DNA from 2 places in the Streptomyces yerevanensis genome. Region 1 is predicted to be linked to the other one. Evidence: riboswitches for the same ligand, from Rfam matches in the RefSeq annotation. Region 1 holds a riboswitch; the other holds the start of a gene.
What was found. Region 1 has a riboswitch for ZMP and ZTP ahead of OP79_RS35875 (phosphoribosylaminoimidazolecarboxamide formyltransferase). Riboswitches for the same ligand answer to the same signal wherever they lie in the genome.
Positions count from the first base shown of each region.

Region 2: it holds a riboswitch for ZMP and ZTP, as region 1 does, so the genes downstream of both, OP79_RS32785 (glycine hydroxymethyltransferase) here and OP79_RS35875 (phosphoribosylaminoimidazolecarboxamide formyltransferase) in region 1, are expected to answer to the same signal.

Region 1 is NZ_JNWJ01000046.1:41,669-49,082, forward strand. Features, by position in the region: gene OP79_RS35865 (hypothetical protein) at 1-138, opposite strand, end outside; partial or broken gene OP79_RS58645 (hypothetical protein) at 334-516, opposite strand; gene OP79_RS35870 (VOC family protein) at 563-997, opposite strand; gene OP79_RS35875 (phosphoribosylaminoimidazolecarboxamide formyltransferase) at 1,375-2,532, opposite strand; ZMP/ZTP riboswitch at 2,563-2,648, opposite strand; gene OP79_RS35880 (NADP-dependent oxidoreductase) at 2,811-3,827, opposite strand; gene OP79_RS35885 (enoyl-CoA hydratase/isomerase family protein) at 3,981-4,811, opposite strand; gene OP79_RS35890 (DHA2 family efflux MFS transporter permease subunit) at 5,021-6,466, opposite strand; gene OP79_RS35895 (MBL fold metallo-hydrolase) at 6,902-7,414, opposite strand, start outside.
Region 2 is NZ_JNWJ01000039.1:75,532-82,945, forward strand. Features, by position in the region: gene OP79_RS32775 (hypothetical protein) at 1-6, shown strand, start outside; gene OP79_RS32780 (hypothetical protein) at 172-918, shown strand; gene OP79_RS32785 (glycine hydroxymethyltransferase) at 1,013-2,467, opposite strand; ZMP/ZTP riboswitch at 2,500-2,588, opposite strand; gene OP79_RS32790 (glutathionylspermidine synthase family protein) at 2,698-3,891, opposite strand; gene OP79_RS32795 (hypothetical protein) at 3,972-4,298, opposite strand; gene pdxR (MocR-like pyridoxine biosynthesis transcription factor PdxR) at 4,364-5,821, opposite strand; gene OP79_RS32805 (carboxymuconolactone decarboxylase family protein) at 5,869-6,387, shown strand; gene OP79_RS32810 (isocitrate lyase/PEP mutase family protein) at 6,449-7,243, shown strand; gene OP79_RS32815 (ABC transporter substrate-binding protein) at 7,267-7,414, opposite strand, start outside.

The DNA.
Region 1 (7,414 bases):
CGCGGCCGTGCCGTAGGTCATGCCGCGCCCGCCGGACACGGAGCGCTCGAACTCGTCGTACACCCGCTCCTGCGGCACCCGGATGCGCTGCAGATCCTTCCAGGCCTGTTCGGCATCCATCGGTGTGCTCACGGCCATCGCCTCCCCGTGACGAGCCCCATTCGACTTTCCCATCGGGAAAGTTACTCCTGACTTTCCCGGAAGGCAAGTCAGGAGTGTGCGGGGTCGGTGTGACGGAGCAGCCGTCCTGTCCTGCCTCTGGGAGCGTGGCCTGCTGTCGGGTGCCGGCCTGGGGTTGGACGGACGAAGTGAGACGTCGGCCTTCGTGATGTCTCACTGCTGCCGGCCACTGCGGGCGAGGACGGAAAATCTCAGCCGCGTGGCCAGTTGGCGCTGGTGCCGGACCAGGGTGCAGCGCCAGAACAGTCGACGGCGTAGCCGCGCGCCGGGCAGTACTCGGGGCGACCTGCGCCACGGCGCCCTGACAGGTCGGGGGCGCTCCTTCGTCTTGGCCCAGGGGCAGAACGCCCAGAGGGCGGAACGAGGGCACGTTCGCGACCCCTCAGTCGAGACAGAACTCGTTGCCCTCGATGTCCTGCATCAGTTGGCACGACTCGTTGTAGTCATCGGCAAGCAGCAGTCGCCCACGTACCGCGCCGAGCGCGACCAGTCGTGCGCACTCGGCCTCGAGTGCGGCGAGGCGCTCTTCGCCCACGAGTCCGGTGCCGACCCGCACGTCAAGATGCACCCGATTCTTGACGACCTTGCCTTCGGGAACGCGCTGGAAGTACATCCGCGGGCCCACACCCGAGGGATCCATGCAGGCAAACCCTGAACCCTGACGCTCGGGCGGCAGCGAGCGATCGTAATCGCCCCAAGTGGCGAACCCCTCCGGTGGCGGCGGTACGACGTACCCCAACACCTCGCACCAGAAACGAGCGACGCGCTCAGGTTCCGCACAGTCGAAGGTGACCTGGAACTGCTTGATCGGTGACATCGGTCCACGGTAGTGGCGCGTGCTGTTGATCGAACCCCCGGGGTGTCACCGCCGCGCGGGTCGAGGTCTCGCGGGACATGGGTGGCGCCGACGGACCGGATTGCCTGAGGCGAGGGCCAATTCGTATGAGACGGGACACCAGTGCCCCACGTCACTCGAATTTCAGCGAGACGAAACTACTGGTCGTCAACCCTCGGTGACGACGATCAGCCTTCGAGGAAGCAGCGCAACCGATGTCCTGTCTCAGTCGATCATGGACAGGGTCGGCCTGTGACCTGGAGTGCTCACGATCGATTGAGAAGCGATCTATGACTTGTCTCGTTTGATCGTGGGCATCGGGGCTGTTCGACAGTGTCCGACCCCGGATGCCTGGGCTATCAGTGGTGGAACAGTCGCATCCCGGTCCGGGCGAGCGTGATGTGGTGCTCGCGGCAGGCGGTCTCGATCTCGTCGGACCTGATGGAGCCGCCCGGCTCCGCGATGTAGCGGACGCCGTGGCGGTGGGCATGGTCGACGTTGTCGCGGAACGGCAGAGCGCCGTCGGAGGCGAAGGCGACACCGTCAAGGCGTCGCAGCCATTGGGCGCGCTCCTCGGGGGTTAGCTCTTCGACGGGTGTGGTCAGAGCCCGCTCCAGGTGCTTGGCCTCGTTCAGGGTGAGGTCGCCCTCGACGAAGCGGATCTGCCAATTGATCCGGTCCTGGCGCCGGACGTCGGGGCGGAAGGCAAGGGCGCGGACGGCTGGGTGGCGCCGCAGCCACCAGGTATCGGTCTTGGCTCCGGCCAGACGTGTGCAGTCGACGCGGGACTGCTGGCCGGCTCCGACGCCCAGCGTCATCCCACCCCGCAGGTAGCACACGGAGTTGGATTGGGTGAAGCGCAGGACGGCCAACCCCAGCAGCAGGTCTTCCAGGGCCGTTGCGGGGAGCTCATCCCCGACGGTTCGGTCGAGCAGGGCGGAAGAAAGCTGCACCTCGTCACGTTGCTGCGTCAGGCGCAGGCCGAAGACTTCCCGTGATTCGTGACGCGGGGGCACGAATGCTTCGTTGGCCTCCATGATCAGGAAGCGGCCGTTCTTCTTCCTGCTGAGCTGTGCGACAGTGCCTGGCGCGTAGCCGGGAGCAATGATGCCGTCACAGACCATGCCGGTCAGCAGTTGAGCGAGTTCGGCGTCGACCGGGTGCGAGACGGCGGCGAAGTCGCCGTAGGAAGACTTCGGGTCCGCATCCCGGGCGCGCAAGTAGGCACTGCTGACAGCCCCCACCTCGTCTCCGGCGATGCCGAAGAGCTCCGCGGTGACGTCATCGACCGGCCCGGAGACGGCCGCGCCGGCTGGCGAGACGTGTTTGAAGGATGCGGCTGCCGGCCTGCCCAATGCCCGGCTGGCCTGGTGCACGAGCTGCCATCCGTTGAGGGCGTCCAACACGTTGATGAAGGACGGTTCTCCGTGCAGGAGTCGAACCGGCCACCCGGCAGGTGACAACGGTGCGGCGCTTGCCGCTGCTTGGTGGGGGTTGATGCCGTAGCGCAGTTCCACGTCCTGGCCTCCTCAGCGGGACATCGCTGACGGAGGCGCCCAGGCGGTCGACGCTCACAATCGGGACACGGCCGCTCCCCGGTGGTACTCCACCCGCGCCAGTTGCGGCCAAGCACGACTTTACCGACCGACAGAGCGATTGACCGCCCGAATGCGTCGAAGCTGAGTAGGTGTTTTTGAACCCGAAACTCGCTCAGGGGCTGGATGTTGGCCGGCCTCCTTCAGTGCGGAGGGCCCGCCGCGCGGCGGGCCCCTCGCTCGGCTTGCTGGTGGCAGGTTCAGAGCTTGACGATCATCTTTCCGATGTTCTCGCCGCGCATCATCGCGAAGAAGGCGTCCAGGGTGTTGTCGAGGCCCTCCCGCACCGTTTCGCGGTAGCGGAGCTTGCCCTCGGCGAGCCAGCCGCCGACCTCGTGGACGAAGTCGGGCTGGAGGTCCAGTTCCTCGCTGAACATGAACGACAGGATGTCCGAACGCGTCACCAACAGGTTCCACAGGTTGCGCGGCCCCACGACCTTCTCGCCGTTGTACTGGGAGACCATCCCGCACAGGACGACGCGGGCGTGCAGTTTGAGCGCGCCGATCGCCGCCTCCAGATGCTCGCCCCCGACGTTGTCGAAGAAGACGTCGATGCCCTCGGGCGCCGCCTTGGCCAGCTGCTCGGCGACCGGGCCGTTCTTGTAGTTGAACGCCGCGTCGTAGCCGTACTCCTCGACCAGCAGCTTGACCTTCTCGTCCGAGCCCGCGCTTCCTATCACGCGTCCGGCGCCCTTCAGCTTGGCGATCTGACCGACCTGGCTGCCGACCGCGCCCGCCGCACCGGAGACGAACACTGTGTCGCCTTCCTTGATCTTCGCGAACCGCTCCAGCCCGATGTAGGCGGTGAGGCCGGTGACGCCGAGCACGCCCAGGTAAGCGGTGAGAGGCGCAAGATTCGGGTCCACCTTCTGGGCGGTCGCCGCGTCGAGGACCGCGTGGTCGCGCCAGCCGAGAACGTGCACCACGTAATCGCCGGGCGCGAAACCCTCGGCGTTGGACACCAGGACGCGGCCGACCGCCGGACCGTCCATCGGTGCGTTCACGTCGTACGGCTCGATGTAGGACTTCTTGTCGCTCATCCGGCCACGCATGTAGGGGTCGACCGAGAGGTACTCGTTGGTGACCAGGAGCTGACCCGGGCCGGGCGTGCTGAGGTCCACCTCGCGCAGCGAGAAGTCGGACGCCGTCGGCCGGCCCTCCGGGCGGGTGTCCAGGTGCCAGGCGCGGGCGGTGGTGGGCAGGGTCTGCTCGGACATGTGGATCAAGTCCCTTCGGAGAGAAAGTGGTACTCGGGGAGGTAGTGGTCAGAAAGGTCTGTCTTGGGCCGGCAGGCCGACCGGGTCGCCCGCGGATCCTGCTGTCGAGCCTCTGTCGGGCGCTGTGGTCGGTCGTGCCGCGGCGGGAGGTGATCAGAGGTTCTGGTTGACCAGGCCGATGTACTCGCCCAGCTGGTACTCGACGTCGAGGCCCTTTTCAGCGGCCAGTGCGCCGAGCCCGACCGCACGCGCGGCGAATCCCGGCTGCGTCAGTGTGTCCGCGAACTCGCCGAAGGCGGCGACCAGGTCGGCGTCCGGCGGCAGTGTCGCCCGGTTGACCATGGACTTCGCGGTCGCCAGTGCCTGCCGGTCGAAGGAGGCGAGGCGGGCGACCGTCGCGTCGACGAAGGCGTCGAGTTCCGCGTCGGGCAGGGTGCGGGTGACCCATCCCCAGCGCTCGGCCAGGTTGGCGTCGTAGTCGGCACTGGTCAGGATCGCCTCCAGTGCGCGGTCGCGGCCGATGGAGCGCGGGAGCCGTTCGGCGCCGCCTCCGCCGGGGACGATGCCGATGCCGACCTCGGGCTGGCCGAAGAACGCCTTCTCGCGGCTGGCGTAGCGCAGGTCGCAGGCGAGGGCCAGCTCGTTGCCGGCGCCGCGGGTGCGGCCCCGGATGGCCGCGATGCTGACGAACGGAGCCTTGGTCAGCCGCAGGACCATGTCGGTCCAGACCGGGTTGTCGTCCTCGTGCTCGGGCTGGGGGAGGTCGGCGCCTGCGGCGCCGTCGTAGTGGTTGATGAAGAAGTCGGGGAGTTCGCTGCTGAAGACGACGACCTGGATGTCCGGGTCGTTCTCGAGCTCCTTGACGATTCTGTGCAGCGTCACGACGGACTCGGGAATCACCAGGTTCACGGGAGGATTCGCGAACGTGATCCTGGCGGTCCGCGGGGTGGTCCGCTCCAGGCGGATCGTGCTGGGCTGGCTCATGGCGTGGTCCCTTTCTTAGGGGGTTGCGTGGCCGTGATCGCGTCGACACGGCCACGGACCTGTTGCGCCTGGTGGGGATGCGGGTGCCGCCGCTTTGTCCGTCGGAGCGGCATCGCTACGGCAGGCCCGCCTGCACCTGTGTGGCATGGTGTGCGCGCCGTTCGAGCTGATGACGAGCACGGTTTTCTCACGTCAGGGGTGTGCGGGGTTCAGATGGTGGCCGGGGCGCCGGCCGGAGTGCCTTTCGAGAGGTCGGCAGCCTGGCTGTCGGCCTTGGGCCGGCCGAGCATCAGGAGCGAGACGGCTGCGGCCAGGGCGACCGCAGCGGCGCCGACCCAGAGCGCCGGGATCAGTCCGTCCACGAACGTGGAAGCGGACTCGTAGCCACCCTGGGAGGAGAAGACGGCGGCCAGCGATGCGACGCCGATGGCGCCGCCGACCTCACGGATGGCGTTGTTGGCACCGGAGGCGATGCCTTCCTCCTCGGTGCGGACGGTGCTCATGACGAGGTTCGCGCTGGGGGCGAAGAACATGCCCATACCGACTCCGCAAACGATCAGGGCCGGCAACAGGGAGGTGTACGACACCTGTGGTTCGACGACCGTCGCCCAGAGTCCCAGGCCCACGGCGTTGAGGGCCATGCCCACCGCGACGACGGGGGCGCCGCCGATGCGGTCGGAGACCGCGCCTGCGATGGGTCCGGCGATCATCGGCATGGCGGTCCAGGGCAGCATGCGCACGCCGGCTTCCATGGGCGAGTAGCCGCCGACGGTCTGCAGGTACTGGCTGAGGAGGAAGATCGACCCGAACATGCCGAGGAGCATCAGCAGGCTGGCCGCGTTGATGGCGCTGAAGGCGCGGTGGCGGAAGAGGCGCATCGGCAGCATCGGGTTCTCGACGCGCTGTTCCCACAGGACGAAGGCGATGAGCAGGGCAGGGCCCGCGATGAAACCGCCCAGCACCAGGGTGCTGGTCCAGCCGTCGGCGTTGCCGCGGATCAGGGCGTAGACGATGCCGAACAGACCGCCGCTGGCCAGGGCCGTGCCGACGAGGTCGAGGCTCGGGTTCGGGCCGTGGCTCTCCTTGAGCCGCAGCAGGGCGAGCGGTATCAGGATCAGCCCGAGCGGGACGTTCACCCAGAAGATCCACTGCCAGGAGAGGTGCTCGGTGAGCGTGCCGCCGATCAGGGGTCCGGTGGCGACGGCGACGCCGCTGGCCGCGCCCCAGATACCGAATGCCGCGCCGCGCCGCTCGGGCGGGACGGCGGCCGACAGCAGGGTGAGTGTCAGGGGCGTCACGATGGCGGCCCCGACGCCCTGCGCCGCTCGGGCGGCGATGAGTTCGTTCATCCCCGGGGCGAGCGCGGCCGCGGCGGACGCGGCGGTGAAGATGCCGAGCCCGAGGACGAACAGCCGTCGCCGTCCGAACCGGTCACCCAGCGAGGCGCCGAACATCAGCAGGACCGCGAAGGTGAGGGTGTAGGCGCTCACCGTCCATTCGAGGTCCTCAAGTGCGCCGCCGAGGTCCTCACGGATCGAGGGCAGGGCGGTGGTGACGATCAGATTGTCGAGCGCGGTGATGAATCCCGCCGCGCTGGTGATGACCACGGCCCATGCGGCGGTGCCGCGCCGGGCTGGTTGCTGCTGCTGGGACATGACTTCCTCATCGCAGACGGGACGAGTGCTGATGAACAAAGGTGGCTGCCGCGGGGGCGAGCGGCATGGTTCGCCGACGCGCCCGACCACCCCGGAAGTCGTCGACGGCCACCGTTGGCCGACTGATGCTCAGGTGGGGTGGGGTGGGGGTCGGCGTGACAAATTCGTGGGGTGACGCGGAAGAAGGCGTGGATGTCGCCGACAAGGCGTGTTGCGGTTGTTCCATGGCCCCGAGGCGATCGCATGAGCCGTACTGATGGAACGTCACTGCGCGGGTGAATCGACGGGTCGCACCTGTGAGGTTCCTTCAGCCGAGGACGTGATCACCACGGGTGCGAGCTGATCGAGCGGCGCCCTGTCAGCACGTAGCTCTGGCCGGGGCGTTCGCTTGAGCGGCCTCGACCGGAATTCGGGCGGTCGTCTCAACGGTGTCGGTCAGGCGGGCCGGGTGCCGAAGAGGTAGAAGTTGCCGATGTCGATCACGAAGGGAGCCGCGTAGTCGGGGTAGCGCTCGATGATGGCCTGCTTGTAGGCCTCGCCGTCGTCACCGAGCAGGTCACTGGCGGCCTCCAGGTACGCGGCCATCTCGGCGAAGACGGCCTGTCCTGCGGGCAGCCCGTGTCCGGGCAGGACCGTGTCGTAGGACGGGTCGGCGAGCTCCTGCAGGATGACCTGCCAGCGGGCGATGTCGTTGTTTCCGACGAACGCGTGGGTGTGGTGGTAGACGAGGTCCTGTGCCACCAGTACGCCCTGCTCGGGCAGCCGGATCAGCAGCTGGTCGCTGGTCTCACCGCCGGAGACGGTTTCGAAGACGAAGGTGACACCGTCGATGACCTCGGTGCCCGGGGTGATCAGGTCGGTGGGTGCCACTTCCGCTGCCGGGACCGGGACGCCGTTCAAGTCCTGGAGGTCGCCGCGGGCCGCCATCTGATCCCGTACGACCGCCAG
Region 2 (7,414 bases), on a different contig from region 1:
GAGTAGTGCCGCGGAGTAGAGCCGCGGAGCTGGCCCATTTGGGGCGGGCGCCGCGAAGTGGTCGGAAGTCGTGCGGGCCGAGTGGGAACCCCGGCGGGTCGAGCGGTGTACCAGAAGTGACAGGGTGCGGACAGGCTGCATCCGGGGTCGACTGGGGGTCCGATGCATCCGATGCGCAGGGTTCGTGAACTGGCAGCGGCAGCCGGGGCGTTGACGGTGGCGCTCGCTCTGGTACTGACCGGGGCGCCGACCGCGGTGGCGGGCGGGCCGACGAGTGTGCTGCTCGTATCGCCCTACAGCGGGGAGACGGCGTCGCTGTACAACAGCGACGAGGAATACGTACGCCTGAGCGACCTGCTGCCTCAGCGGGGCGGCGACCTCGAGAGGTTGCAGGAGAAGCCGCCGGACCTCGACTCCATAGGCCGCCGGATCAACATCACATGGATGATCCATGACGTCACTCCCTGGCGGGTGGACATGGTGCACCCTGACGTGCCCGGCTCCCGGAGCGTCTGGATCCTCACGCAGCTCACACTGACGCATGATGCGTTGAAGCCGCCGAAGGAGGTCTGGCACCGGGCGGAGAAGCCCGACGAGCTCCGGTCCTTGCTCACCGGTCTCGGCGTCATGAGCGAACACCCAGAGGGGACGAACCCGGCTTCGGGGCCGCAGGACTCGTCGGACGACGCATCGGCCGCGGTGCCGCCGGGCGCCGGCGAGACCCCTGCGACTACGGTCACGGCCGCCACAGGGGCAGACGACGGAACCGACTGGTGGTGGGCGATACCTGGGCTGGCAGCCGGAGCCGTATTGGCGCTGGTGCTCCGATCGTTCGCGGCGCGGTTGCCGGGGGCAGTGCCTCTGGGCCGGGGGCGAGGACGGGATGTCGGGCCTCGGCAGGAGCTGCGGGACGTTTGACCGGCACACGGCTCAACCGGCCGCACGCGCCCTCGCCCCGACTGCACCGAGTTGCCTCGGCTGAGGCAACTCGGTGCGGCAGAACCCGTCCGCCTCAGCCCAGGTCGATCTCCGGGTACAGCGGGAAGCCGGCCACGAGATCGGTGGCCCGGCGGGAGATCTCGTCCGCGACCTTCGGGTCGAGCACGTGCTGGGCCTTGGAGGGGGCGCCCTTCGCGGTCGTGCCGGGCTCCGTGGTCGTGAGGACACGGTCGATCAGGCCGGCCACCTCGTCCATCTCGGCGGTTCCCAGGCCACGCGTGGTGAGGGCGGGGGTGCCGATGCGGATGCCGGAGGTGTACCAGGCGCCGTTGGGGTCGGCGGGGATGGAATTGCGGTTGGTGACGATGCCCGAGTCGAGCAGTGCGGACTCGGCCTGGCGGCCGGTGAGGCCGTAGGAGGTGGCGACGTCGATCAGGTTGATGTGGTTGTCGGAGCCGCCGGTGACCAGCGTGGCACCGCGCCGCATCAGGCCTTCGGCGAGGGCGCGGGAGTTGTCGACGACGGCCTGGGCGTAGTCGCGGAACTCGGGGCGGCGGGCCTCGGCGAGCGCGACGGCCTTGGCGGCCATGACATGCGGAAGGGGGCCGCCGAGCACCATCGGGCAGCCGCGGTCGACCTGGTCCTTGAGGGAGTCGTCGCACAGGACCATGCCGCCACGCGGGCCGCGCAGCGACTTGTGGGTGGTGGTCGTGACGATCTGGGCGTGCGGGACGGGGTCGAAATCGCCGGTGAGGACCTTGCCGGCGACGAGGCCGGCGAAGTGCGCCATGTCGACCATCAGCGTCGCACCGACCTCGTCGGCGATCTCGCGCATGATGCGGAAGTTCACGAGACGGGGGTACGCGGAGTAGCCGGCGACGATGATCAAGGGCTTGAACTCACGGGCGGAGGTGCGCAGGGCCTCGTAGTCGATGAGGCCGGTGGCGGGGTCGGTGCCGTAGGAGCGCTGGTCGAACATCTTGCCGGAGATGTTCGGGCGGAAGCCGTGGGTGAGGTGGCCGCCGGCGTCCAGGGACATGCCGAGCATGCGCTGGTTGCCGAAGGCCTGGCGGAGCTCGGCCCAGTCGGCCTCGGAGAGGTCGTTGACGTTGCGGACACCGGCCTTCACGAGCGCCGGAGCTTCCACGCGGTCGGCGAGGACGGCCCAGAAGGCGACGAGGTTGGCGTCGATGCCCGAGTGCGGCTGGGCGTAGGCGTGCTCGGCGCCGAAGAGTTCGCGGGCGTGCTCGGCGGCGAGGGCCTCGACGGTGTCGACGTTGCGGCAGCCGGCGTAGAAGCGGCGGCCGACGGTGCCCTCGGCGTACTTGTCGCTGAACCAGTTGCCCATGGCCAGCAGGGTGGCCGGGGAGGCGTAGTTCTCGGAGGCGATCAGCTTGAGCATCTCGCGCTGGTCGGCGACCTCCTGGCCGATGGCGTCGGCGACCCGGGGCTCGACGGCGCGGATCACTTCGAGGGCGCTGCGGAAGGCGGTGGATTCGGTGGAGAGGGGCGCAGAGTGGTCGGACATGAGGGACCTCCGGACGTGGCGTTCAGCGTTCACGGTTCGGCCCAGGCGCACGGCACTTGTTCGTCACGGGCCGCTCCCCGATGGTCGGTCCCATCCCAGCGCGCCAGTCACGGCCCGCCGATCAGCCTACCGGCCCTCCCCGGTCACAGATCCCTGAGTCCACCATGCGAGCGACGGCGGGAAGGGGCTACAGACCACCCGGATCCCTGAGCTCGGAGAGGCGCCGGCGCTCAGAGGATCACATGCGGCAGGAAGCGGGCGTACTCGTCCGTGATCAGGCCGGAGGACTCGCGGATGCCAAGGCCGGCCGACTCGTGCTCGACGACCCAGGCGCCGAGGACGACACGGCTGCCGTCGAAGGAAGGGAGAGGTGCCAACTCCTGATAGCAGCAGGGCTCTTCACGGACCACGGGGGTGTTTTCGGGTTCGTGGGGTTCGTGGACGGTGACGCCTGCGCCCTCGCGGCCGAGGAGGGGCTTGGCGACGTAACCGGTGGTGTTGGCGAGTTCGCGAGGGCCGTCGAGGTAGGCGGGGAGGAGGTTCGGGTGGTGCGGATAGAGCTCCCAGAGGATGGCGAGGAGTGCCTTGTTGGAGAGGAGCATCTTCCAGGCTGGTTCGATCCACATGGTGGAACCCGTGCCGCCGCCGTTGTCGAGGGTGTCCAGGACGTGCCCGCCGAAGCGGTCGGTGGTCAGCCACTCCCAGGGGTAGAGCTTGAAGCAGCTGCGGATGAAGCGGAGTTGCTTGTCGACGAAGCGGCCGGAGAGGCGATCCCAGCCGATCTCCTCCATGGCGATCCAGTCGGTCTCCAGGCCGGCCTGTTCCGCGGTCTCCTTCAGATACGCGACGGTCATCAGGTCCTCGCCGAGTTCGTCGGCGGCGGAGTGCGCGAAGTAGAGGGGGCTGCCCGGCGGGAGGAGGGCGGACTGTTTCTTCCAGGCGTCGACGAGGCGTTCGTGGAGGGAGTTCCACTGGTCGGCGCCCGGGAAGCGTTCCTCCATCCAGAACCACTGAGGGCTGGCGGCCTCGACCAGCGAGGTCGGCGTATCGGCGTTGTACTCCAGGAGCTTCGCGGGGCCGGTGCCGTCGTAGCGGAGGTCGAACCGGCCGTAGAGGGAAGGGAGTTCGGACCGCCGGTGCCAGGCCTCGGCGACCGCCTCGGCCACTCGGGGATCGGTGATACCGAGGTCGGCGAAGCGGTCCCGCTCGACGATGTGCGCGGCGGCGGCCAGGCACATGCGGTGCAGTTCCTCGACGACCTCTTCCAGGGCCTCGACCTCGGGGAGGGAGAAGACGTAGTACGCACTCTCGTCCCAGTACGGGCGCAGGGTGTCGTCGGGGTAGCGGGTGAGCGGATAGATCAGCCCCTGCTCCTCGACGGTCTGCTGCCAGCCGGGGCGAGGGTCGATGACGCGGCGTTCCATGACGGTTGCTGCCTTCGGGCTCTGGGCTTCGGGCTTTGAGGTTCGGGCTCTGGGCTTTGGGCTCGTCCCTTTGCCGCCGCTCAGCCGCCGGAGCTGCCGTCGCCGTCGCCGAAGCCGTCGCGGTCCACGCTGAAGGAGCCGCCGTCGACCCAGCCGTTGCTCTCCTCGCCGCCGTGGTACCAAGCGTCGTCGGAGGAGCCCTTGCGACTCTTGCGGCTCTTGCCGCTGCCGGTCGACTTGCAGTTCTTGTCGGAGACGACCTTGTAGCCCTTGGCCGCGTTGTAACTGTCGCGGTCGACGCAGCGCTTGTCGGGGTCCGAGGAGCAGGCGGTGAGTGCCGCAGCCAGGAGTCCCATACCGCCGAGTACGACCGTGCCCGAGCGCAGTTGCTGTCGTGAGTCCGCCATGTCCGCTCCCCCGTGACCGTTCGTTCGTAACCGATCGTGACCGTTCGCCGTCAAGTAATCCGCCGTCAGTTTATAGATCGCGATCCCGGCCGCCGTAATCGGGTCCTGGCCGCAATCGGGTCCTGAGGGAGCACTCTGCACAATGCGTCCAGCGCACCCGTCCAGGCGTGGTCCGGAGGTGTGCCGTAGCCCACGACAAGGGCGTCGTACGGTTCGGCGGCGGCAGCGTCCGCGTGGCGGTAGCGGGTCAGGCCGTGGAGCAACAGGCCCTGCCAGGCCGCCGCCCGGACCACCGACTGCTCGGTGCCGGGCGGGAGTTGGAGGACGGCGTGGAGGCCGGCCGCGATACCGGTGGCCCGCACCGAGGGGGCGTGGGACGCGAGCGCCGCGACGAGTTGGTCGCGGCGGCGGCGATAGCGCAGACGGGACGCGCGGACGTGACGGTCGTACGCGCCCGAGGTGATGAACTCCGCCAGGGTCAGCTGGTCCAGGACCCCGCACGACCAGTCCGTGCCGCCCTTCGCCGACACGACCTCCGACGTCAGCGACGGCGGCAGGACCAGCCAGCCGAGCCGCAGCCCCGGCGCCAGGGACTTGCTCGCGGTGCCCACGTACACGACGCGGTCCGGGTCGAGGCCCTGGAGCGCGCCCACCGGCTGACGGTCGTAGCGGAACTCCCCGTCGTAGTCGTCCTCCAGGATCAGCCCGCCGGTCCGCCGCGCCCAGTCCACGACGGCGGCCCGCCGGTCGGGCCGCAGCGGCACGCCCATCGGGAACTGGTGCGAGGGGGTGAACAGGACCGCCCCCGCCCCCGTTCCCGCCAAGCCGCCGGTACACGTTCCCAGTTCATCGAACGGAAGCGGCACTGTCCGCAACCCCGCCGCCTCCGCCACTCCCCAGTGCACGTCAAGCCCGTACGACTCCACGGCGAGCGAGCGCAGCCCCCGTCGCCGCAGCACAGCGGCGAGCAGCCGCAAGCCGTGTACGAAGCCGGAGCAGATGACGATGCGGTCGGGGTCGGTACGTACGCCGCGGGCGCGGGCGAGGTAGGCGGCAAGGGCGGTGCGGAGTTCGACGCGACCCCGTGGGTCGCCGTAGCCGAGGGCGTCGTGAGGTGCCGCGGACAGCGCGCGTCGGGCCGACTTGAGCCACTCGGCGCGGGGGAAGGAGGCGAGGTCGGGGTTGCCGGGTTCAAGGTTGTGCGTCGGTCCGCGGGGCGAGCGAGGCCGGGGCGCCGTTGCCGAGTCCGGCGCCACCGCGGCCCGTTCCGCGACCCGCGTGCCCGAACCCTGGCGTGCGGTGAGCCAGCCCTCGGCGACGAGATCGGCGTACGCGTCGGCGACGGTGTTGCGCGCGATACCGAGGTCGGCGGCGAGCGACCGCGACGACGGCAGCCGCGTCCCCGGTGCGAGCCGCCCGCTCCGCACCGCCTCCCGCAAGGCGTCCGTGAGCCCTCGCCGCAGACGGGAACCGCCCAGCTCGAGATGCAGATCAACACCCAAAGTGGCCCAGGATTCCCCCATGGAAATGGACCATACTCCTGGGCTACTCGAACCGTAGGGTCACAGTCATGACGACGAACGAGACGACCGACAACACGACCACCAACACCTCGTACGTCCCCGAACACACCCCCCGGCTCGCGTGGGCCAAGCTCGCGCCCGACGTCTACAAGGCCATGATCAGCCTCGACAGGGCGGCCCGGCAGGGCGTCGACCCCGTGCTCCTGGAGCTGGTGAAGATCCGCGCGTCGCAGATCAACCACTGCGCCTTCTGCGTCGACATGCACTCCAAGGACGCGCTCGCGGCCGGCGAGAGTGTCGAGCGGATCATCCAGCTCAGCGCGTGGGAGGAGTCGCAGCACTTCTACACGGCGAAGGAAGTCGCGGCACTCGCGCTGACCGAGGCGGTCACGGTCCTGACGGAAGGCTTCGTGCCGGACGACGTGTACGACGCGGCAGCCAAGCACTTCGACGAGGCCGAGCTGGCGCAGCTGATCGCCGCGATCACGGTGATCAACGCGTGGAACCGGTTCGGCGTGACCTGCCGTATGGTCGCCGGGCACTACCAGACGGGCGAGCACAGGTGACGACTCGCACGCAGTTCCTCGATCCCGAGGTCGGCTGCCGCATCCCGCCGGGGGGCCGCGCATGGTGAACAAGGTCGAGACGTTCCGCGCGCTGCATCAGGGCCGCGCACCGGGCGATCCCCTGATCCTTCCCGGACCGTGGGACGCGGCCAGCGCACGTGTGTTCGCGGACGCCGGTTTCCCGGCGCTCGCGACACCCAGCGCCGGGGTCGCCGCCTCGCTCGGGTACGAGGACGGGCAGACCCCGGCGGACGAGATGTTCGCGGCGGTCGCGCGGATCGTACGGTCCGTCGACGTGCCCGTGTCGGCGGACGTCGAGGACGGATACGGGCTCGCGCCCAAGGAGTTGGTGGACCGGATTCTTGAGACGGGCGCCGTCGGCTGCAACCTCGAGGACTCGCACGAGGGCGTCCTCAAGCACCCGGCGCGGCACGCCGACTGGCTGGCCCAGGTACGGGCCGTCGCGGGCGACCGGCTGTTCGTCAACGCCCGCGTCGACACGTTCTCGTGCGGGGTCGCCGATCCCGAACGGGCCGTCGAGCGGGCCGCGTTGTACGTGGCGGCGGGCGCCGACTGCGTGTATCCGATCGAGGCGCCGCTCGACGTACTGCCGCTGCTGCGGGCCGGGATCCAGGGCCCGATCAACGTGTATGCGCGGCCCGAGGACCCCCTGCCCAAGGAGCTGGGTGAACTCGGGGCGACACGGGTGACGTTCGGCCCGGGACTGCAGCGACAGGCAGCCGAGGCGCTGGCCGGCATCGCCCGCGCCCTGCACGACGACTGGCCCGGCCAGGCGCGCGCCGCAGCGCAACGCCTGGCCGACGAGGACCTCTCGGCGGAGCCGGACACCTGGTGACCGTCACGGACACCAGCTGACGGTCACTTGGGCAGCCACGCCTTCCAAGTCGGCTCGTTGCCGGCCACCCACTTCTTCGCCGCCTCCTCAGGAGTCAGTTTCTGGTCGGCGATCATCAGGGAGACCTCGTTCTGGTCCTCGGTCGTCCACTTGAAGTTCTTCAGGAAGGCC